DNA from 3 places in the Salipaludibacillus sp. HK11 genome. Region 2 is predicted to be linked to each of the others. Evidence: riboswitches for the same ligand, from Rfam matches in the RefSeq annotation. Region 2 holds a riboswitch; each other region holds the start of a gene.
The links. Region 2 has a riboswitch for cyclic di-GMP ahead of ACM26V_RS16210 (anti-repressor SinI family protein). Riboswitches for the same ligand answer to the same signal wherever they lie in the genome.
Positions count from the first base shown of each region.

Region 1 (8,148 bases), 740 kb from region 2:
CTGGCTATCTGAACCATCTTGGGTAATGTGGACATTAGTCTTTCCGCTATTAATAAATATTTTTTTTGGATTAAAAGGCAATGCATTATATACGAATCGGATCATCCAACTTATTCAAATGAAAGAAAACCAGGTTTCCAAACCCAGTGCTCCTTTGTTTAATAAAACGGGCACTTCTTGGGTCAGTGCATTCATCGTTCCCATACTCATCTCGTTCTTATTGATTGTTCCTACCTATGCTGTTGACGAATGGACTTTTAATCCCGACCTTCCTTACGGTGCCTATATCTTTTCTGATAATGAACCGACACCAGCTGGCATCTTAGATGTAGAACAAAATCCTACTTTTTTAAAATATGACGCAAGAATTAATTTTCTTTATTATGGTGAAAAACCTGTTGATAACCAGACGTTCGAGATGATACTATTTTACAAAGATTTTAACGAAGAAAACAACTGGACAATCGAACGAGAGCGATCCTATAATCGTTTTTCGTCAAATCGTATTACGCTTAATTTAATTGATGCTGAAAACCCCGTCACTAAAACAGGCGACTATCGCCTAGAAATATATATTGACGAAAATTTAGAAGAGGAAGCAGAGTTCTCTATTCTTCCTCCAAATTAAACATAAGCGAATTTAATGTAGGACATCGAGTCAGGAAACTTAGAAAAGACAACTAAGTTTGAAAGTAGACAAGCAATTGTCTATTAACAGAGGCAGAATTATGCTCAACTGCCTTTTATCAATTTTAAATTAACTAATTTTTGTTCCATTCGGAATTATTTCGTCTACATTTAGCAACACGACATCACCTTTTTCCGGAATTCCGCCCAATACTAACACCTCTGAAGAAAACCCTGCGATCCTCATTGGTGGAAAATTGACTACTGCAGTCACTTGGCGTCCAACAAGATCTCTCGGTTCATAACGTTTCGTAATTTGTGCACTTGATTGCTTAACGCCGATTTTTTCTCCAAAATCGACTCTCAATTTGATCGCTGGAACTCTTGCTTCTGGAAATGCTTCTGCATCAATAACTGTCCCAATCCTCATGTCAATTTGCTGAAAATCTTCATAAGTTGCCACTACCTCACCTCTTTTTTATTAGTATATCCTATTTCATTTATTCCTTAGGAACATTCATACTACTTCTCTTTATTAAGACAATTTCCTTTTTTCTCATAATCCCTCTTTAAATATAGTGTTAAAGTAACAGGAATTGTCTAGATTATTACTTTTTCAAATGAATTGTTTCATTCTATAGACAAATGGGAAAATTAAATTTATGATTGCAAGTAGACTTTTTCAAGAAGGTTATGATTAGTAAGCTAGATGGTGGGTTTAAGTAAGCTTACTATAAATGACTAATGATAAAGTTATCGAAATATCCTAATAATATATGATGAGGTTGATTTTCAATTAATTGGGAGGCATTCAATACAGAGAGGGGGACATCCGTTTTTATTCGGATGGCACTATAATGGAAAAATATGAATACGAAACAAAAAAACCAAATATTGTTTTTTATATCTCTGCACCCTTAGTCTTATTATTCCTTATTTGGGGGGCGCTCGGACCTGGTTCATTAGCAGAAGTTTCCGAGACAGCATTAGCGTTTACCTTAGACACCTTCGGTTGGTTTTACATGTTAACAACAGCGATTTTTATCGCATTTGTCCTATTTTTAGCACTAAGCCCTTTTGGTAAGCTAAAACTTGGGAAACCAGATGAAAAACCAGAATATAAATTCATTACATGGTTGGGGATGTTGTTCTCCGCCGGTATTGGTGTGGGCTTTGTATTTTGGGGAGTTGCAGAACCTGTCCTTTACTTTTCTGATCCACACCCAGATTACATTGGTGCATCAGAAGGTGTTCGCGCTGCCGCTGGTCTCCGTTACGGAGTATTCCATTGGGCACTACACCCATGGGCAATCTTTTCTTTAGTAGCACTCACATTAGCCTATGTACAATTCAGAAAAGATCAACCAGCATTGATTAGTTCTGCTTTTCAACCTATTTTAGGAGACAGAGCGCATGGGCCTCTCGGAAAAGGGATCGACGTACTTGCTGTATTGGCAACGTCAACAGGTGTCGCTACAACGTTTGGTCTTAGTGCCTTGCAAATTACTGGTGGACTATCTTACTTAATCGATTGGATTCCAAATACCCCAGCGACGCAATTATCAATTATTGCAATCGTTACGGTCTTATTTATGTTCTCGGCCGCTACCGGTATCAACAAAGGTATTAAAATTTTAAGTACACTCAATATAACCATCGCTGCAATACTTTTACTTTTCGTTATCATTACTGGGCCAACATTGTTCATTGCGCAAAATTTTGTGACGACGGTCGGCGGCTACATCACAAATGTGACGCAAATGAGCTTGGATTTAAACCCGTTTGGTGACGGTGAATGGCTTGGCAATAATACGATCTTCTTTTGGGCTTGGCATATTTCATGGGCACCATTTATGGGGATTTTCATTGCACGAATATCTAGAGGAAGATCGATTCGTGAATTCGTTGCAGGGGTATTAATTGTCCCTTCTCTATTAGCAGCACTATGGTTTACTGCATTTGGTGGTACCGCCTTAGATATGATTTTAGGCGGCAATGATCAAATCGGTGGTCTTGTCCAAAATGACGTCGAGGTTGCCTTGTTTGCCATGTTAGAAAATTTACCACTTAGTACTTTCATGAGTATTTTGGCTGTGCTTTTGATTGTCGTCTTCTTTATCACGTCAGCAGACTCGGCTTCATATGTTTTAGGTGCAATGACGAGTGCTGGAAGTTTAGCACCTAAATTATCGATCAAAGTAATTTGGGGACTATTAATTGCAGGTACTGCAAGTGTTTTATTAGTCAGTGGTGGACTCGAGGGGTTACAAACCGCTTCCATCGTTGCCGCTCTGCCGTTTGCGATTATCATGTTGGTCATGATCTTTTCTTTATTACTGATGATGGGGAAAGATTTAAAAGCTGACAGACTCCACACCTCGAAACGTGAGCGCAAAAAAGTCAAAGAAGAAGTATACGGTGGGATGAAAGAAAACATCTACGATGACTTCAAAGATGAAGCGTACGACGAAATAAAAGATGATGTTTATGAACAAATGAAAGACGAAGCATATGATGATTTTAAAGATCAAGCCTACACAGAAATAAAAAAGGACGTCTATGAAAAAGTCAAAGATGAAGTATACGATGATATTAAGAAAGAAGTCTATGATGAATTTAAAGAGAAAATTTATGACGACTTACGTGACGATATTGGTGATCAATTAAACGGAGATTTGGAAGCAGATAAAAAAGACGAATCAGATCAAGATCACCAGAAGGATAAAAAATAATTCATAGTAAAAAACGCATGGTCCTAGGGATCATGCGTTTTTCATCTGCCTTTAAGTTATTAAAAACATCCCTAAAACAAACATAGCAATACATCCAGTTACTGAAAATCCAATATAAATTCCTAGCTCTCGCCACTTACTTTTATTCATCAAGCTAGATGCTTCCACAGTAAAAGTTGAGAACGTCGTAAAAGCACCAAAGAAACCGACTCCGAGTAGTAAAAATATTGGGTTATCATAGTCTACGAAAGGGGTTTCCTGATAAAGTAGCCCAAACAAAACTCCCAACCCTAATGAACCAAGTAAATTAACATATAGCATTGCGGTAGGAATCTTTCTCTGTTTTGTATTATTTTTGATCCATAAACCAAGCAAGTATCTACATACTGCTCCAGAACCTCCACCTAAGGCGACAATAAGGATGTTCACACTTTAACACCTGCTTTCTTCTTACCCGTTGCTACTCTCTGTCCAATAGCGATGCCAAGAAACGCTAGTGCAACTCCACCTAACAAAGAGACTGCAAGATACAAACTGGCTTGAAATAACGTCTCTTGCCCTGCTAAAAATACAGAATCTGCAGCTAACGTTGACATCGTCGTGAATCCACCACAAAATCCTACACCTATTCCTTCCTTCACAACAGGAGGAATTACTTTCACAACAATCCATCCTGTTAACACCCCAAGTAAAAAGCTACCCAGCAAATTTTCAATGACAGTCCCTATAGGGAAAAGTAATGTCATCGTTTGTAAATTGATGACATACCTAAGCAACGTTCCGAGTACCCCGCCAAAAAATATCGATATTATTATCCAAATTTTCAGTTTCATGGTAACCACCTTATTTACTAAATACTCACCTAGCTAGAGTATAGTTCTTTGTCACTAAGCATGACAAATGATTTCTAATGATCAAGAAGAAATTAATGCTCACGCAAACACAGCAATAATGTTTTAAGAGCTGAAATAAACGTTTTCATCATTAACAAAATAGAGTATGATATAAGTAGAAATTACTACAATATTACATTAACTGACGATAATGGCAAACCTATTGAAAAATAGTGGCGCAAAGCTACGGGTCTAAGGAAGACATCTTCTATGATCGCCGAGCTGCCGAAGCAGAAAAGTCTGCTTCTACAATTTATTTGAAGAGGTGGTGATTGCCTTGACTGAGTCATTGATATTTCAAGGTAAAAATGTGGATTCTGCCATTGAGAAGGCACTCCATCAATTAAAACTAGAAAAAAAAGATGTGCATATTGAAATTGTTGATCCAGGTTCTGAGCGCCTATTTGGACTCAATAGATCAAAGGCAAAAATCATTGTTTCTAAAATAGACAACTCTACAACTAGCGATCAAAATGATTCTGGATGGGAAGATTGGCTTAAAAAGGAGATTCAAGATCACCACTCATCCCCATCGCAAGCTACCCCTTTGTCAGACCTTTCTAACCAAAATTTACAAGGCAAAGCATGGGTCAAAGATGGTAGCCTCTACTTTCAAGACACAGAAACGAAAAAACCACTACTTGAAGTGCCACCGGATTTTACTGTTTTAAAAAATAGTGAGCCTGTAAAAGGTAGAACCTATTTAACTAATGGTGATTTATTAAAGTTCGACTTAGAGACAAAAGCGATTGAAACAAAGTGGTCGGTGAAGGTGGACCAGCAACACCAAGAGGTAACTCTAGCTGTTGAACCTGGTTATTATATTATCCCATCCATAGAAGACCACCCTCCTACTGACGTAATAAAGATTCAAGTCGCTCAAGCCACACAAGTTAACAACCAGCTTACAGAAAAAGATGTCTATGACCAATTAGAAAAAATGAAAATTACTGAAAATATTCAGCACGATCGAATCAAATCTGCATGTCAATCCAGCGAACCAGAATCATATATAATTGCTGAAGGAATGTTGCCCAAAGACGGCTCCAATGGAGAAGTTTCTTACTCTATCGACATTCACGAGCGAACAACACCCTTTTCTGAAAAAATCGATGGAAGCATTGATTTCAGAGAATCCATTTACATTCCTTCCATAGAGGAAGGAGAAATGTTAGCTACTATTATGGATCCGACTCCTGGAGAAGATGGAATAAATGTTTATGGTGAAAGTCTCAAAGCGAAATCAGGTGAGCCGGTCATTCTCAAGATGGGTAGTGGGATAGAATATTTGCCAGAAGAAAATAAAATTATTGCAATAACGAAGGGCAGACCGAAAGTAGAACAAATTGGCCAACTTGTACGTGTATCTATTCTACCAAAACTATTACATCGTGGCGATTTGAATATGGAAGACGGTAATATACATTTTGTCGGTGATGTTGAAATAACTGGTCATGTAAATGAACAAATGACCGTCGATGCAGAAGGATCTGCATGGATGCACCGAAATGTTTTTCATAGTTCTATTCAAACGCGAAATTCAATTACCATCGTAGGTAACTCGATTAATAGTTCACTGATTGCTGGTAAGAACAGTTTAGTTTTTGAAGAGATAGCTAAGAAACTAGAGCCATTCATTCACATATTTGAACCTTTCGTTACAGTGTTGAAACAATTAACTCAATCAGCTAAATTCCAGGACACGTATCAAAGCCAACAAGGATTGACTCCTGTTATTAAAGTGTTGGCAGAGACTAAATTTAAGGATTTAAAACCAACAACTACACAGTTAGTTAAAGCCATTAATGAAAGACAAGATTTACTCGACCGAAGCTGGCATACATTTGCGATAAAGTTATACAAAAGCTTTCTTGTTAACAATCACAATGTAATAAAATCAAATTCTGATGTTGATGATCTCATAAATGAAGCGCATAGTTTAATGGAAATATGTCAAAGCCCAATAGAAAACAATTCTTCTATTACTCTTAATTACTCAATGAATAGTGAGATTCATTGTAATGGAGATGTCTATATTCAAGGCAAGGGTTGTGTGAACACTTTCATCCATTCCGATGGAAGTGTAACCATTAAAGGGAAAACAATGGGCGGACGGATTCATGGCAAAGAAGGCGTTACAATTGAGCAAGCAGGTTCAGCCTCAGGAGTAAAAACATTCATTGAAGTCCCATATGACCAACAGATTAAAATCAAAGAAGTCATGGCAGACACTGTTATAAAAGTCGGTGACAAACAATATGTTTTCAAAAAGGATTACTTTGATATTCGAGCTCATTTGGATGAGAATGAAAATTTAGTATTTTATTAAATTGATATTGCGAAATATAATAGCCTGATGCGCTGCAAACCAGCACATCAGGCTATAAATTATGTGGTAAATTCATTAATTTTCTCTTGTAAATTAATAGCTATTTCACTTAACTCTTCCGCTGTCTTAGCTATTTCACTCATCGATGCCAATGACTGCTCAGATGTTGCTGCCACCGTGTTAGTACTCTCAGTCATCGTATTTGCGTATGATGAGAAGTCTTCAATTGCCTTTGTTAATTCAGTTCCTTTTTCATTCATAAATCCGATCACTTTTGTAACATCCACAATTTGTCCATCAACTTCAGAGTTGATCGATTCCACTTGAGAAAACAATTGTTTCATATGTTTCATTGAGGACTGCCCTTTTTCAACAACTGTTGTCACTCTTTCCATCGAATCCACTGATGTCCTCGTGTCATCTTGTACGTCAACAATCATACCCTTTATTTTGTCGGCAGATGAACCTGATTGCTCTGCCAATTTTCTCACTTCATCAGCCACTACAGCAAATCCTTTACCATGTTCACCTGCCCTTGCGGCTTCAATTGATGCATTAAGTGCTAATAAGTTTGTTTGTTCACTTATATCAGTCATTGTACTAATAATTTCATTAATTTCTTTTGACCGCGATTCCAACCTTCTAATCACTTCCATCGATTCGTTCACTGACAAGGAAATGCCATTCATTTGTTCAGACGTTTCATCCATCGATGCTCCGCCCTCTTTGGATATCGATACAGATTCTTCTGACTTAGTTCTAAGAAGTGCCGTTGCAGCTACTACTTCATTTAAGCCTTTCCCTTGTTCTTGAACAGCAACTAAGCTATCATTCGACCTTCCTTTCACCTGTTCCGCTAAATCCGATAAGGATTGTATCTCATTGGCAGTATGCTCACTTGATGAGCTATTTTCCTCAGCACTAGCTGTTAATTCCTCTGAAGAGGCGGCCACTTGAGAAGATTTATCTTGAATACTATCAATCATTTTTCGCAACTTTATTTTCATTTCATTAATCGATGTTGATAACAAGGATATTTCCGTTTGTCCCTTTACGGCCAAGTCATCATCCGACAAATCGCCCGACGCCACTCTTTCAGCAGCAAATCTCACATTATTAATTTGTCGACTCATTTTATTCAAGAAAAGGTATAACGAAATGGACGCAATGATGATGGTTATAGCTCCTATTGCAATAGCCATCCACCCAATATATTGTGCCGCTTCATAAAACTCATCGCTGTATGCAGCTAATCCATACATCCATCCCCACTCGTCAAAAAAAGTAACATACGCATGTTTTTCTCTAGCTACCTCTTCTCCAGCATTTAACCACATATACGTATAGTAACGATCATTTGGATCTTCCTCCGCAGCTGCTTCGATTAAACCACGAATCATATAAACGCCGTCTTCATCTTGCGTATCATAGAGATTTTGACCTTCCTGCCCGCGAGGGTGAATGACGGTTGTCCCATCATTCATAAATCCATAAACATAACCTTCCTCGCCATATGTATAAGGTGAGTCGTGAAATTCTCTAATCGGCGAACCATTGTCAGCGTTTT
Region 1 covers NZ_CP181045.1:4,203,425-4,211,572, reverse strand. The annotation lists gene ACM26V_RS20015 (DUF2628 domain-containing protein) at 1-628, shown strand, start outside; gene csaA (chaperone CsaA) at 758-1,090, opposite strand; gene ACM26V_RS20005 (BCCT family transporter) at 1,485-3,359, shown strand; gene crcB (fluoride efflux transporter CrcB) at 3,411-3,788, opposite strand; gene ACM26V_RS19995 (fluoride efflux transporter FluC) at 3,785-4,192, opposite strand; cyclic di-GMP riboswitch class I at 4,396-4,482, shown strand; gene ACM26V_RS19990 (flagellar assembly protein A) at 4,530-6,581, shown strand; gene ACM26V_RS19985 (methyl-accepting chemotaxis protein) at 6,641-8,148, opposite strand, start outside.
Region 1: linked by a shared signal. The riboswitch ahead of ACM26V_RS19990 (flagellar assembly protein A) and the one ahead of ACM26V_RS16210 (anti-repressor SinI family protein) in region 2 are both predicted to bind cyclic di-GMP.

Region 2 (8,148 bases):
TTTCATTGGTGGTGTTGATGCTCCGACTGAAATTGCTTTTGCTGATGTGCCTGGGGAGCCGACTGTCCATAAATTTGGCCCGCTGTTTCCATTCGATGTAACGGCAACTACTCCTTTTTCGACGGCTTGATCAAGTGCTTTGCTCGTTGGCCAATCGGGTCCATTGACTGTGTTGCCGAGTGATAAGTTTATGACGTCAACTTCATCTTCGACGGCTTTCTCGATTGCTTCGATGACTTGTTCGGTTGTGCCCATTCCGTTAGGTCCGAGCGCGCGATAGGCATGAATTTCTGATTCGGGTGCAACGCCTTTTAGTTTTCCGTTAGCTGATATGATTCCGGCGACGTGAGTGCCATGGATGGTCGGGACCCCTTGTTCTTTCTTTGTTTCCATCGGGTCGTCGTCTTGATCGATGACATCAAAGCCTCCGTGATAATTATCTTTTAAATCGGGGTGGGCATAATCAACGCCGGTATCAATGACGGCAACTTTTACACCTTTACCTGTCAAGTTGTCGTCTCCCCTAGTAAATAGGCTGTTCGTGTTCCCTGAAGTTCCGCCGATAAATGGAATGCTTTCATCAACGTAGGGCTGATAGAATGCGACTTTATCGATGCTTGCGACTTCGTCTAGTGCTGCGACTTTGTTGGCTTGTTCTTCGGAAAGTTGTATCGAAAATCCGTTAAAAATGTGCTTGAACATCTTTCTTCGTTCTGCACCTTCTATCGTTTGTTCTACTTTTTTTGCTAGTTTTTTTGGATTGTTTTTTGCTTCAATAATATAAATTGCTGGTTGATCATTTGTCGTACTGATCGGCAGGACGCCATCGTGAATTTCGGGCCGATCGGGAAAGGTGATCGTCTCTTGTTCGTCGTTGTTATTGTTACTGTTGTTGATTTCAATTGATCTCGGATGCTCGAGTCGATCATAGGTGTCATTTTGTGCGCTGCCTATAAGCGGAAATAGTACCGCGGTGAGGCAAAGAATGATTAGCGCTATGAGACTAATTTGTTTATATAGAGAGCGAAGGTTAAAACGTTTGTTCAATATTAAATCCCCTTTCGTCACTTTTCCTGCCCCTCTATCTTTTACTATTTATTGCTCTTTTATCCATTGAAATGAGATTGTAACTGGTTAAGGTGGTGAGTTTTGTTGCGAGGAGTTGCAGAGTGAGTCTTAGGGTGCGGTTGCTGGTTCACAGGAATGTCTGGGGAAACCTTCTTTTAAGGGATTCGAGCGATATCATATCCTGTTAAACTCAACAAGCTCACACTGCTTTTTACAACCATAAAAAGAGGCACCTCTTGAATTTTCCAAATAATATTGGGGAATCGTCTAGGAAATATGGTAAAATAATACTCTGCATTGGGTATTTTGATTTTTTTGAGGAGTTGTGGTTATGGACAAATTAAATCTATTATCTCATTTTAACTTGTTAAGGGAGTTACCTGAAAAAGAACTGATTATGCTAGGAGAGATGAGTAAGGAGATGATTCATCCAAAAAGAACAATTGTCGCCTCTCCGAATACACCAACAAACACTGTTTATCTTCTCAAAAAAGGACAAGTCCGTTTGTACCGAGTAAATCAAGCTGGCAAACAATTTACGCTCGATATTTTCACTGATGGCAATATGTTTGGCTCTATCGGTAAATCATCTCCCGATAGTGATTTCTATTATGTAGAAACGATAGGAGAATGTCATGTTTGTTGCATAAGCAATGAGCAGTTCACCCTCTTTTTAACTAGAAATCCGTCAGTCGCCTTGAAACTACTCGATATCTTAACTGTTCGCTTACAAAATACGTACCAATTAAGTGAAAAAATTGCCTTGGACCCAGTCGAAGATAGATTGCTTTTCATCCTTAACAAATTAACTCATTCGCTAGCTACTTCTGATGACTCTTGGCTGACTGCTTCAGTAAAATTAACTCAAGCTGATTTGGCAACAATGGTTGGCTCATCAAGAGAAACGATTAGTCTAATAGTTAAAAATCTTGAAGAAAACAATGTTATTAGGCGTAAAAATGGTTTTTATCAATTAAACATGAATGAGAAAGTTGCTGATTATCGATAACAAAGTCTTATCATTTTCTTCATTAGCTCATCTGCTTAATTAAGCAGATGAGCTCTTTTGTCGCTTCGTCTGTTCTACAATGCTTCGAGAAAATGCACTTCTTCGATCTTGAAGGAAATTTCTAACTTCCTCTGCCGTCATCCCTTGATTTTTTGCTTTGATCATCAAACTCTGCCACTCTTTGTCCAAATCTGCGTTAATACTTTTTCTAACCATCACCACGCCCCCTTTCCTATAATTCTTTTAAACTAAGGAGGCCTGGCAATCATTGGTGCAAGCTACTCGACTTGGTGCACCTTTAGACCCAAAGCTTTGCGTCTCTGCCTTTCGACAGGTTTGCCTTTTACTAGTAAAAGAAAAATGATTGTGTGCTTTAAATCAAGGATTTCTTATTGACAGATAATCAATCTTTCATTTTATTTTACACAATTTAACTATCAAAAGATGTTAGCTAACTTACATTTTTTGAAATATATGAAAAATCTCAACAATGCGGCAGACATTCCATTTGTACCAACACCACATTCCACTAATTTCTGAATACGCTAAGCTTCAGTCTAACCAAAGAAAGAGAAAAAGCGTCTGCTTTTCCTCTAAGATAACCTATGCTATTAAACGTGATAAGTTCGCCAATTACTTCGTTCCGAACAAGCGGTCTCCAGCGTCACCTAGGCCTGGTACTATGTAGCCGTGGTCGTTTAACTTCTCGTCCAACGCCGCAAGATAAATATCCACATCAGGATGAGCTTTCTCCATCGCTTCAACGCCCTCAGGTGCCGCGACGAGACACATCAATTTAATGTTTTTCCCACCACGCTTTTTCACGACATTGATTGCCTCAATTGCTGAACCACCAGTTGCAAGCATCGGATCAACAACAATCAATTCACGTTCCTCAATATCCTTTGGAAGCTTCACATAATATTCCACCGGCATCAACGTTTCAGGATCGCGGTACAAACCAACATGTCCCACTTTAGCTGCAGGAATTAACCCCATGATGCCATCAACCATACCTAGCCCTGCACGAAGAATCGGAATAATTCCTAATTTTTTACCAGCAATCGTCTGGCAATTCGCCATTGCTACCGGCGTTTCCACCTCAACATTACGAAGCGGAAGCTCTCTCGTGATTTCAAAAGCCATCAACCCAGCAATCTCATTTGTTAATTCGCGAAACTCTTTTGTACCAGTCTCTTTCTTGCGAATATACGTTAACTTATGTTGAATGAGAGGATGATCGAACACATACACTTTACCCATTAAAACCCGCTCCTTTATAGATAGAATCCATTTATTTTTACTAGAAAAACTTGGCTTCTCGCCAAATCCTTCATGGCGAAAGCCTTAGTTTATCTTATACTTTAATCCTTTAACAAAGTTAAACATTCTTAAAGTACAAAAAGATTCATTAATCACTTACACGCTCCTAAGAAATTCTACACAAAACAACAGTTATATTCAAGAGTCAACTTAGAATCCCATCAACAAAAAAGAGCACCTGCCAAAAAACCGACAGCTGCTCATCAATTATTTATTCATCTGCGTAAAGCGGGAAGCGTCCCGTTAACTCAAGAACCGCATCCTTCGCATTATTCAACACATTCTCATCTTCCACATTCTTCAACACAAGGCCAATAATCTTACCGACCTTCTGCAATTCGCTCTCCTTAAAACCACGAGATGTCACAGCAGCCGTACCAATGCGCAAACCACTCGTAACAAAAGGACTTTCTGGGTCAAACGGGATCGTATTTTTGTTCGCAGTAATCCCCACTTTGTCCAACGCTTCCTCGGCGATTTTTCCTGTCAAAGATAATCCTCTCAAATCAAGTAATACTAAATGATTATCCGTTCCTCCAGAGACGAGATCGACGCCTTCCTCTTTCAGAGAGGCGGCAAGTGCTGCGGCATTCATTTTGACTTGCGCAGAATACTTTTTGAAATCGTCTTGTAGTGCTTCACCAAGTGCGACCGCTTTTGAAGCGATCACGTGCATAAGCGGTCCACCTTGAAGGCCTGGGAACATCGCTTTGTCAATTTTCTTTCCATATTCTTCTTTACAAAGAATCATCCCACCACGTGGTCCACGGAGGGTTTTGTGCGTTGTTGTCGTCACAAAATCAGAAAAAGGAACCGGATTTTGATGATCACCTGTTGCAACTAATCCAGCAATGTGAGCCATATCAACCATTAAGTATGCATCAACCTCATCGGCTATTTCACGGAATTTAGCAAAATCAATTTCACGCGGATAGGCACTTGCTCCAGCGACGATCATTTTCGGTTTGTGCTCAATTGCTTTAGCACGCACATCTTCATAATCGAGGAGACCAGTGTCTTTGTTAACACCGTAATCGACGAAGTTGTATTGCTTCCCACTAAAGTTGACTTTACTTCCGTGTGTTAAGTGACCACCGTGCGACAAATTCATGCCGAGCACTGTATCTCCTTGCTCAAGAAAAGCAAAGTAAACTCCCATATTTGCTTGTGCACCCGAATGGGGTTGAACATTTACAAATTCTGCACCAAAAAGTTTTTTGGCTCGATCACGAGCGATATTTTCCACAATGTCTACGTGTTCGCATCCGCCATAGTATCGTTTTCCCGGGTAACCTTCTGCGTATTTGTTCGTTAAGACAGATCCTTGTGCTTCCATGACTGCTTTTGATACAAAGTTTTCCGATGCGATTAATTCTATGTTGTCTTGTTGACGCTTTAACTCATCTTGCATTGCATTAAAAACATCCTTGTCTTGCGCACTTACGTGACTTAAAGCTTGATTGTTTTCTGTTGCCATTAGTCAAAACCCTCCCTGAACTCATTCACGCTAACTTTGTTGATACTTGGTCATACGTGTTCTAGTTTTCAATCTGTTCTTTATTTTATACTGTTCTTCCTCCATTGTAAAAGGGCAAACCACTTGTCAGACGAATGAATTCGTTTTCAATTTGAAAAATGACGAATCTTCGGACTATTATGGCTGTAACATTTCGGCTTTGGCGTTTATCTTTCGCTAAGCAGATACATTTATTTAGTTAGTGCTGTATCTTGCGCCCCTTTCTTTCCAATTCTACTCGCCAAGGGTCACAAGACGCTCCTTCTTGTGACCCTTCCTTTCCTGAATTAGCTCGCATGGGGCACAAGACGCTCCTTCTTGTGACCCTTCCTTTCCTGAATTAGCTCGCATGGGGCACAAGACGCTCCTTCTTGTGACCCTTCCTTTCCTGAATTAGCTCGCATGGGGCACAAGCTGCTTCTTCTTGTGACCCTTCCTTTCCTGAAATAGCTCGCATGGGGCACAAGACGCTCCTTCTTGTGACCCTTCCTTTCCTGAATTAGCTCGCATGGGGCACAAGCTGCTTCTTCTTGTGACCCTTCCTTTCCTGAAATAGCTCGCATGGGGCACAACTCGCTCTCTCTTGTGACCCTTCCTTTCTAGAATTAGCTCGCACGGGTCACAAGACGTTCCTTCTTGTGACCCTTCCTTCCCTGAAATAGCTCGCATTGGGCACAAGCTGCTTCTTCTTGTGACCCTTCCTTTCCTGAAATAGCTCGCATGGGGCACAACTCGCTCTCTCTTGTGACCCTTCCTTTCTAGAATTAGCTCGCACGGGTCACAAGACGCTCCTTCTTGTGACCCTTCCTTTCCTGAATTAGCTCGCATTGGGCACAAGACGCTCCTTCTTGTGACCCTTCCTTTACAGAATTAGCTCACATGGGGCACAAGCTGCTCCTTCTTGTGACCCTTCCTTTCCTGAAATAGCTCGCATGGGTCACAAGCTGCTCCTTCTTGTGACCCTTCCTTTCCTGAAATAGCTCGCATGGGTCACAAGCTGCTCCTTCTTGTGACCCTTCCTTTACAGAATTAGCTCGCATGGGGCACAAGACGCTCCAGCTTGTGACCCTTCCTTTCCTGAATTAGCTCGCATGGGGCACAAGACGCTCCTTCTTGTGACCCTTCCTTTCCTGAATTAGCTCGCATGGGGCACAAGACGCTCCAGCTTGTGACCCTTCCTTTCCTGAAATTAGCTCGCATGGGGCACAACTCGCTCTCTCTTGTGACCCTTCCTTTCCTGAAATAGTTCACATTGGGCACAAGACGCTCCTTCTTGTGACCCTTCCTTTCCTGAATTAGCTCGCATGGGGCACAACTCGCTCTCTCTTGTGACCCTTCCTTTCTAGAATTAGCTCGCATGGGTCACAACTACCTCCGTTCCTTTCCCACTACACCAAAGATTAAATAGTTTCTTCTGGCAATACCCAAACCAAAAAAATCCTCCGTGTTGTGCCTAAGTAGTTCCGACACTGAGGAGAAATTGTGAAATAACAGCTTAATTATCACATTAAAATCGAAAATAATCACACAGATTGCCCAAATTAAGAGTATACGATAGCATGGAGCTATGTATTCTAAAGTAATCTTGGTTAAAAGTAGACTATCGAATTTGGATTAAATCGATAATGATTGTAAGATTCAGTTAATTCACCTATAGGATGGATTTACTGCCAATAAACCTATATTTGTTATCAGATAATGTTTAAAAAGACACATTTTCTTTTCTTTCACATCAAACAAGGTAGGTGATAGTTTGGCGAATAACATAAAGAAATTCCTCTTAGACCCTAATAAGTATTATTGGACAAAACTGATACTAGCGCTATTACTTATTACAATTAATTGGATATTTATTCATCTCTATGGATATGGCAATATTGTCAGCTCTATTATTATTTTAATTTTCATCTTGTATCTCATCTTTTTTATCATTGTATATTTAGCTAAATCAATTAATAAAAAACGAGAGAAAAAATAAATGCAATATTCTTAAATTATGTATAGAAGCATTTCCCACCCAAGTACTAGCCAAAAAAGAGAGCAAATCACTATACGTTTTGCACTCTTTTTGATTGGTTATTTTTATTTTCTCCACCGAAACCGAACCATTTAAAGTTACACTGTGTTTCCTTTTTTATGATTGTTAACACTCACTTAATGTGTAAACGGCTCTCTCGCCGCCAATTAGTTTTGGCCTTGTTCGTGCAAGCGTTAAATGCGCTTCACCGATTTGTTTCACCGACGTGCGAATAGGAACGGCAACTTTTTTCAAATGCATGCCAATAAAGGTGTCACCAATATCGATGCCCGCGTCAGCGGCAATTTCTTCTACGACAACGGGATCCATCATATTTTTGAAAACAAACGATGCCATAGAGCCACCTGCTTTTGGTACAGGAACCGCAGATACGGGAGTTAAGTTGTGCTGCTTTGCAACCTTTCTTTCAAGCACGAGTGCACGATTCAAGTGTTCACAGCATTGAAAAGCGAGTTGTACCTTCGTTTTTTCACGAAAAGCATCTAAAGCAGTCCACAATTCAGTCGCGACTTCGGTTGTTCCGGCGCTACCGATGTGTTTTCCGATCACCTCGCTTGTGCTTGTGCCAATCACGAATAGGTCATCTTCGCCAAGTTGAGCAACTTGCTGAAATTCGTTTAGCGCCTCCGTCAGTTTTGCCGCCAATTGCCCTGTGAATGAGTCATTCATAACAATCCCTCCTCATTAAAGATAGAAAGAAATGAAGGATGAAATCACCCTTCATTAAGCTTCATATTCTGTAATTTTTCCGATACGTCTCGCATGGCGGCCACCTTCAAATTCAGTAGTTAGCCAAACTTTGGTAATTTCTTGCGCAAGCCCTGGCCCGATGATACGTTCCCCCATCGCTAACACGTTCGAATCGTTATGTTCTCTCGTTGCTTTTGCCGAAAAAAGATCATGAACGAGTGCGCAACGAATCCCTTTTACTTTGTTTGCTGAAATCGACATGCCGATGCCTGTCCCACAAATAATGATGCCACGGTCGACTTCTCCGTTAGCAACCATTTCTGCTGCTGGAATTCCGAAATCTGCGTAATCAACGGAATCCGCACAATCACAGCCGACATCTTTGACTTCGTGTCCTAATTCTTTGATGACATTAATAATATCTTCTTTTAAGGCATAACCTGCATGGTCAGACCCAATTGCAATTTTCATTAATAGTTACCTCCATTTTTTCTTAAAGAGTTG
Region 2 covers NZ_CP181045.1:3,462,456-3,470,603, forward strand. The annotation lists gene ACM26V_RS16200 (S8 family serine peptidase) at 1-1,047, opposite strand, end outside; gene ACM26V_RS16205 (Crp/Fnr family transcriptional regulator) at 1,400-2,077, shown strand; gene ACM26V_RS16210 (anti-repressor SinI family protein) at 2,117-2,293, opposite strand; cyclic di-GMP riboswitch class I at 2,327-2,428, opposite strand; gene upp (uracil phosphoribosyltransferase) at 2,711-3,340, opposite strand; gene glyA (serine hydroxymethyltransferase) at 3,612-4,877, opposite strand; gene ACM26V_RS16225 (TIGR01440 family protein) at 7,060-7,623, opposite strand; gene rpiB (ribose 5-phosphate isomerase B) at 7,678-8,115, opposite strand.

Region 3 (8,148 bases), 1.4 Mb from region 2:
TTGTGTATTTAGAAGAGTGATAATATGATCTAACAGACAATTCAATGAACTTACTTCTTTATTGACTGTTTGTGGCTTCGACAAAATCAATAACTCATTTAATATTTGTTCGATTCGAACAAATTCAGAATTCATAATCTCAAAATATTCAGGTTTTCCTTCGCCACTTATTTCAATTAATTGAAGGAATCCTTTCAATGAAGTAAGGGGATTTCGAATTTCGTGAGCAATCCCTGCGGCTAATTGCCCCACAGCAGAAAGTTTCTCTGATTGATAAAGTAGTTCTTCAGATTTTTTCTTTTCAGTAATGTCTCGAAAGGTATATACCTTCCCGACAATTTTACCCACTCCTGCAATTGGAGTCATTACGTATTCTATAATGATCGGTTTACCATCTTTTCTAAAAATAGACGCATTCGCCACTCGAATGATCGACTCTTCTAAATTCTTTTCATTATTCGATGTATCTATCTCAACTTCAGAGCGATTGAGTAATCTGTCTTCTTTGAACATTTTGTTAACAATCTCTGGCGTTAACTCTTCTATTTTATATCCCGTCATTTTCTCTGCTGCCCGATTCCACATAACGACATTCGACGAATCATCAAAACCAACAATTCCATCCTCAACCGAATTAAGGACCAACTCATTCGTCTGAGAAACGGACAAATATTTTTCAAGACTATCTCGTTCGGCCGTTACATCTTTAATAATTCCGTATACACCAATAATATTTGACTGAACAATGATAGGTAACGTTGTAATAAGTACATAAAATGGACGATTAAATTTCTTTGAGAAATTCAACTCAGTCGCTTGCGGTTTTCCATTTTTAGCAAAGTAAAATAACTCTTTAACTTTTTTCTTCATATCGTTCGGAAGAAATTTAAGGTAATTACTACCTAAAAATAATCTCTCCTCAATTGGAAATAAATTCTTAAACGCCGTATTAATCGCGAGGAAATTCCCATCTAAATCAATAGAGCAGACTGCGTCTGGATGCTTTTGAAACAGCGTTCGATAGCTTTCTTCAACAACTTCCATTGCTACATGCTTTTCAGTAATATCTTGCATAATAACAAGTAATCCGGTTTCCTTTGGGTAGGCCTTAACATGAAACCACGTATCAAACTTAGGTTCATATTCATCAAATTCAACAGAGGTATTTTTTAAATGTGCATGATGATAAGCTTCATAAAATAGTGTCTTAATTAAATGAGGATATTCATTCCAAATATCCTCCCCTAAAAGAATTGACCGATCTTTTTTTAACATTTTTTCTGCAGCTTGATTTATGTACTCAAATTGCCAATTCAGATTTAAAAAAAGGATACCTTCTGAAAGTAGATCCATGGTTTGAGAAAATGAGTCAACTAATGAGTCAGTAGTTGACTCATTTCCTCCCATAATTGAACCAATACCATTTGCAAATTGATTACTCTCGTATGTGCACACTATCTTCACCTCATTATCTTTCAAATCTATTGGCAACTTATTCTTATCTTACCAAATAATTGATCATTTTTTCTGTTTTTTTTTAAAGTCTTGACTTTTTTTATCTACCTGACTCCTCATAAAATGATAAAAAACACGACTATTCGTAGATAGCCGTGTCATACTTTGTTGAATTATAGTCCTGCTGATCTTTGCAATCGTTTGGCTATTTCTTTGAAATCCTCTTCTGAGACACCTGGAGCAAACTCTTCTGGAACCTCTTCCAAATCAGGGATTGGCCCTCCGTGTGGCGCTCCTTTAATAACTTCAAGTTGACCGCCATCCGGATGATTTCCTTTCCATATTTGGCTGATTTGTTGATAATCTTCTGGACTAAATGTATAAAGTTTCCGTTGGGACCCTTGCGCTTCAAACTTTCTAGCTGTATCAAATTTACGATTATCTAAATCTGGGATCGGTAGCATTTTCTTCATATCGACTCCCGTCATGATCTCTAATGCTTTTGCATATGCAAGCACATGGACTCCACCTCTAACAAGAAGATAACCTATCATCTCACGAGCAACAGGGTGATCAGTCATTTCATATACTCTCATTTTATGAGTCCTAGCTCCGCACTCAAGGAAAAAATTATGAAGTAAATCAAGTACTAAGTTTCCGCTATTAAAGACATTATCACCTGACCAAGGTCTACCCATCGAATCTCCTGGAAGAGAAGTTTGCGCCGTTTGAATGAAGTGATAGGAATTTCTTTTGTCTTTCGCATTTTCCATAGGCGCAATGTTCGGATCTCCTGGAAACGTCGTACCAGTAATCATTAAATTAATCGTGTTCGATACTAATTCCACATGCCCAAATTCCTCGGCCGTAATACTAGCAATTAATTCATAAAACGGACGAAATTTCTTTTTTTGCCTGAAATTAAATGATTGGAACATATAGTTATTTAAAGTAGACATTTCACCATACTTTCCACCAAGTAATTCTTGAACCGCTGCAGCTGCATTCGCATCAGGGCTTTCGGGCCTAGGCAAATCAATTAAAAGCTTATCCATCCTCAAAATCATTTATTAAATCCCTCCAGATGATCAAGATAATCTCTCTTCACTACTGTCTAATATCTACATATCATCTATATGATGGGAAGGACTTGACCTAATACTTCTATTAGAAAAACTTGGCTTGTCGCCAAGTCCTTCATGGCGAAAGCCTTAGTTTATCTTATACTTTAATCCTTTAGCGAAGTTAAACATTCTTAAAGTGTAATTTAAAAAACCTAACAGATTCATTCTTTCACATCAATAACAATCGATGTATTATAGTTATGGCTCTCAGATTCCTCACCAGCAGATGTGAGAAAGTCTGCTCTTAATTCGATTTCATATTCTCCCACTGGAAATCCTTCTTCTACCATAAATATTTGAAAAAATTCATCGTATTCATCTGCAGCATGATTGTCTATTCTTTTATGGAATTCTTCTTCATACCACTCATTATTTTTTAGGAGTGTCATTTCCAGCACTTCATTCAAGAAATAAGGGATTTCTACTCCTCTATTCACTTCGATCACTTCAAAGAAAAATGGACTTTCAGAGTGGGAAATTTCTATTTCGGCATTTTCACCAATGTATTTTAATTTTCCTCTTACATCAACTTTTTCCCCTAGTTTATACCTTGCTTTTTCTGAGACAAGTCGCAATACAAATTCTCCTGCTTCTGTTTCAGAAACGATCTTTTCGGATTCAATAAACCCTTCAAGATCACTGTCATTCTGACCATCTTCGCTCTTAATAGAACACCCAATCATAAGAAGTGATGTCAAAAATAAAAGCGACAAATATTTCTGATTCATCTGCAACTGCCTCTCCTCTCTAAATCCATTAAAAGCAACTAGCAACTGTCAATAAAAAACTGCAACGTGCGAACCCATCTTACTTTTTCAATTTCACTCCCGTACCATAGACCATCACTTCTGATGATCCTTGCATAATGGTGGAAGTTGTATAACGGACGTTCACGATTGCATCTGCACCTAATTTTTCAGCACGTGAAATCATTTCCTTTTCAGCGATGTCTCTAGCCTCATTGAACATTTCTTCGTATTCTTTCATTTTCCCACCAACTAATCCTCTTAATCCTCCAACAATATCTTTTCCAATATGTTTCGCTTGTACTGTATTTCCTGATACCACACCTAAAGCTTGAACAATTTCCATACCTGCAATCTGTTCTGTATTCACAATTATCATCTTTGTTCCTCCTTCGTATACTTTGATAATTGATTTACGAAAATAACCGACAAAAGTTTCCTTTTTTTGTCGCTGTTTAAGAACAATTTAAAAAGTGAATATTAAATGGAATGTTTTTTAGGGCGCAATTTTCAAGAATTACTTAATAAATTTCATCTGTGACCACTTATGAACATCAACTTGCTTGTTCAGATTGCGCCGTTTTACAATTAGCCTTATAATATAAGTAATATGGAATTATCAGGAGGGATCAGGAATGGATTCATTCAAAAAAATGAGTAAAGAAAATAAATGGCATTTTTTCATCATTACAAGCATACTAGTTAGCTCTATCTTAATAGGGATTTTTGTAGGACAAAATGAAGCGTGGTTTATTGAACGTAATTTCACTGCAGGTTACATGTCTGGGTCATTGCTTGCGGCAGTTTTACTTTTTGGTCTTTATCGTTCTGTGGCTTTTTTTATCGAAAAGAACCCCAAGAGTGAGTAGAGGAATTTACTCTCCCCACTCGTTAATTTGGGAAATGGATTGCAGCTTACAACAATTCAGTTGAATTCTATAATGATAGAAAGTTATTTTAAAAATGTTTTTTAGAGCAATATAAAACAACAAAATTCCTAAGTTTCCCGACTCCCGTGATTTTTTTCGTATAGAAAAATCCGGATTTCTTCAGGTGTCACCCCTTGCTCTAATGCCGATTTTATTAGCAAGGCCCATTCTTGTTCTGAATTCTCTTCACTCTTAAATGTTAGCAAGAGGTTATCCTCCTTATGCACTTCATTAGAGGCAACTATGCAACCCTAGGATTTCCTCCTATTCCCTTAGATACATAGTTTTGCGTCCTACATTTTAATAGGTTTGCCTTTTCTTAATGAGCAGCGGAATTTTTATTCGTTATAAAGAACGAATAGCGATCAAATACTCCATCCCTTCTAAAATACCTCGAATTAAAACACTTAATAAACAATCCGCCTCCTTTTTGTTCTATATTACGAACCGTTAATTGAATGATAATATTTTTATATTATGATGTAAATAGATATAAAGACATAATAAATTAAATAGATATATTTATTATTGTTTATAATAGTTAAATTTATAGGTAATTAGATATGTATTTTATATAAAAAGATGATCTGCATTAATACAGATCATCCTTTTAGAAAGTTAATGTATAAATTCATGCTGATTTTTTTGAAAAAACCACTTGAGTGATTGATAAACATCCGCTTTTTCTTTCAAAACGTAATATCGGAATTTCGGATCATTTATTTTCTTATATACACTTAAAAGAGTCGAAGTTCTATTATATTGGTTAACTTCTCCATATCCAAAAAAACTCGATATTTCCATTAAATCTTGAATGTACTGCGTACATCTCTTATTATCAGAAGTTAAATTGTCTCCATCAGAAAAATGAAAAGGATAAATATTATAGCTAGATGGAGGATACTTAGCATCTATTACCTCAAGTGCTTTTCTATACGCAGATGAACAAATTGTTCCACCACTCTCACCCTTCATAAAGAAATCATCTTCCGATACCTCTTTAGCCTCTGTGTGATGGGCAATAAAAACAATTTCAACAGTCTCATATTTTGTCCTTAAAAACCTTGTCATCCAGAAGAAAAAGCTCCGAGCCATATATTTTTCGAATCTTCCCATACTTCCAGAAGTGTCCATCATTGCTATTACCACAGCTTTTGATTCTGGTTTTTCTTTTTCTTCCCATGTTTTAAACCGTAAATCATCGTTATAAATCGGTGCAACACTTGCTTCACCTTTCATCGCATTACGTTTCAATGCTTCGAGGATTGTTCTCCTTTTATCTACATTACCCATTAATCCTTTTTTACGAATATCATTAAACTCAATATCTTCGATTATGGTATTGTCTTCCTCTTTTTTCTGCAAATTTGGTAATTCTAATTCTCTAAATAGCATCAATTCCAATTCCGCAATTGAAACCTCTGTTTCATAATAATCTTCTCCAGGCTTATCCCCAGCTTTGTCTCCTTTTCCTGGTTCTTTTTGTTTACTTCCATCTCTCGCAACAACATCACCTATCTTACTGTTACCATCACCTTGCCCTACATGTTTATTCTTCTCATAATTATAACGAATTTTATATTCATCTAATGAACGAATTGGAACTTTTACAACATCGCGACCATTTGACATTACAATGCTTTCATCACTAACTAAATCTGGTAAGTTTTTATGAATCGCATCTTGGACTTTTTCTTGGTGACGTTGCTGATCTTGGTAACCTTTCCGGTGGAGGGACCAATTCTCCTGAGAGACAATATAATTTTTCCCCGAACGGTTTATCATCCGTTTTCCCTCCTTCATGTTATTATATATATGATTAACTTCGATCTCTCTTAGTCTATCCTATGCAAAATGGACAGTTAGTTGTCAAAATTCTCAACATTGGAAAAGCCTATCTACAAACAATTTAAATCCATCGATACTACTAACCCGGTAAAGTAAAAACTCCTGCAATAACATTGCAAAAGTTATCAAAATAGTCATTATTTAAATTAAATGTCCTTTATTTTCAATCGATTCCTCGTTAAAAAAAACGTATTTTTTTTGGTGGCCAAAAAGCCATGTTTGCTTTTCCTACAATTTCTTCTATAGGTATAAATCCAATATGACGACTATCGAGACTATTTCTCCGATTATCTCCTAAAACAAAAACATACCCTGGTGGAACTTCCTTTTCACCTGTTATTTCTAGTAAATTAAAGTTTTCAGTGAATAATCCATTATCATGTGCTTCTTTATGAACATGTAGGAAATCCTCTTCGTGGGACACATTGTTAATGTAGAGAGTATCATCAACATATTTGACTACATCACCAGGTAGTCCAATAACTCTCTTAATATAATCAGAATCTTCCGTGGCATGAAATATAATTAAATCAAATCGATTAGGTTCATTGATTTCATAACCAATCTTGTTCACTATGATTCTTTCACCATCATGAATGGTCGGCATCATCGATTGACCATAAACGATATAATTTGTGAAGAGAAACCCGCGGACGAGAAATGAAATAATGAGAACGATTACAGTGATTTTTAGGAAAAGCCATGCTTTTTGTTTCCAAAGCGACCTTTTTTTATGAAAATCTCCCTTCACTTCAACTTTCACATTCATTTTTGTCTCCTCCATTTAGATATCAAAAGACAACGGATCTACACTTTAATAAAAACCAAAAAAGTTCCTATTTCAAACTAATATTTACAACACTCGAAGTCATGAAATCAATATTATATTTTCCTATGTAAGCTTAGGTTTTCAGTACAACTGAGATTTTTGGGGGTTACAGTTATTTATAACAGTAGTAGTGATACTTCTATAGCTTCACTTGCCACGGAGAAGTCTTCGCCATGATATATGCATTAATTGCAAAATATCCTTAAGCTTAAGAGAGAATATCTTGTTTACCAGTTAATTTTGTTATTCTTATCCAATTATTGAGAAGCTACTGGAGAAACAACCCCCAGTAGCAATTTACTGCTCTTATCTATTCAACAAACTTCCGACGTATTTTAGGAGATCATTTGCAGAGGTACTATTATAACCGTGTTCATCTATTAATCTTGCAATTACTTCGTTTACCTTCTTTAATTGGTTTTCGTCAGGAGTTTTTGTCGATGTAGTAATTTTCACGACATCTTTTAAATCAGCAAATAACTTTTTTTGGATTGCTTCTCTGAGCCGGTCATGTGACTGGTAATCGAATTTTTTTCCTTTCCTCGCATATGCAGAAATCCGTATCAATATTTCCTCTCTAAAAGCTTTCTTTGCATTTTCAGATATGCCAATTTGTTCTTCTATTGACCGCATAAGTTTCTCATCTGGACTCATCTCTTCTCCTGTTAATGGATCATTCATTTTATTTTTGTTACAATACGCCTCAACGTTATCTAAATAATTATCCATTAGTGTTTTAGCAGATTCTTCATAAGAATAAACGAATGCCTTTTGTACTTCTTTCTTAGCCATCTCATCATATTCTTTTCGAGAAACAGAAATAAAGTTTAAATAACGCTCCCTGTCTTCTTTTGAAATCGAAGCGTGTTGATCCAAACCATCTTTTATTGAGCGTAAAACATCTAACGCATTAATTGATTTCAATTCTTTTCGAATAATTGCTGATGAAATCCGATTAATAACATATCTAGGATCTATCCCATTCATGCCTTCATCACTAAATTCTTTCTTCAACTCTATGACATCTTGGGAGTTAAATCCTTCGACATTTTGTCCGTCATATAACTTCATTTTTTTCAACACATCAACATCACTTTTTTGTGAGTCTTTAATTCTCGTTAGCACTGTAAATGTAGCCGCTACTTTCAGTGCGTGAGGAGCAATATGAACTTGGGAGATATCTGATTCTCGAATCATTTTCTGGTAAATTCGTTCTT
Region 3 covers NZ_CP181045.1:4,837,893-4,846,040, reverse strand. The annotation lists gene ACM26V_RS22960 (PAS domain S-box protein) at 1-1,455, opposite strand, end outside; gene ACM26V_RS22955 (manganese catalase family protein) at 1,629-2,522, opposite strand; gene ACM26V_RS22950 (hypothetical protein) at 2,741-3,307, opposite strand; gene ACM26V_RS22945 (YbjQ family protein) at 3,387-3,704, opposite strand; gene ACM26V_RS22940 (hypothetical protein) at 3,961-4,194, shown strand; gene sinI (DNA-binding anti-repressor SinI) at 4,323-4,460, opposite strand; cyclic di-GMP riboswitch class I at 4,488-4,578, opposite strand; gene yhbH (sporulation protein YhbH) at 4,873-6,039, opposite strand; gene lepB (signal peptidase I) at 6,281-6,871, opposite strand; gene ACM26V_RS22920 (PrkA family serine protein kinase) at 7,238-8,148, opposite strand, start outside.
Region 3: linked by a shared signal. The riboswitch ahead of sinI (DNA-binding anti-repressor SinI) and the one ahead of ACM26V_RS16210 (anti-repressor SinI family protein) in region 2 are both predicted to bind cyclic di-GMP.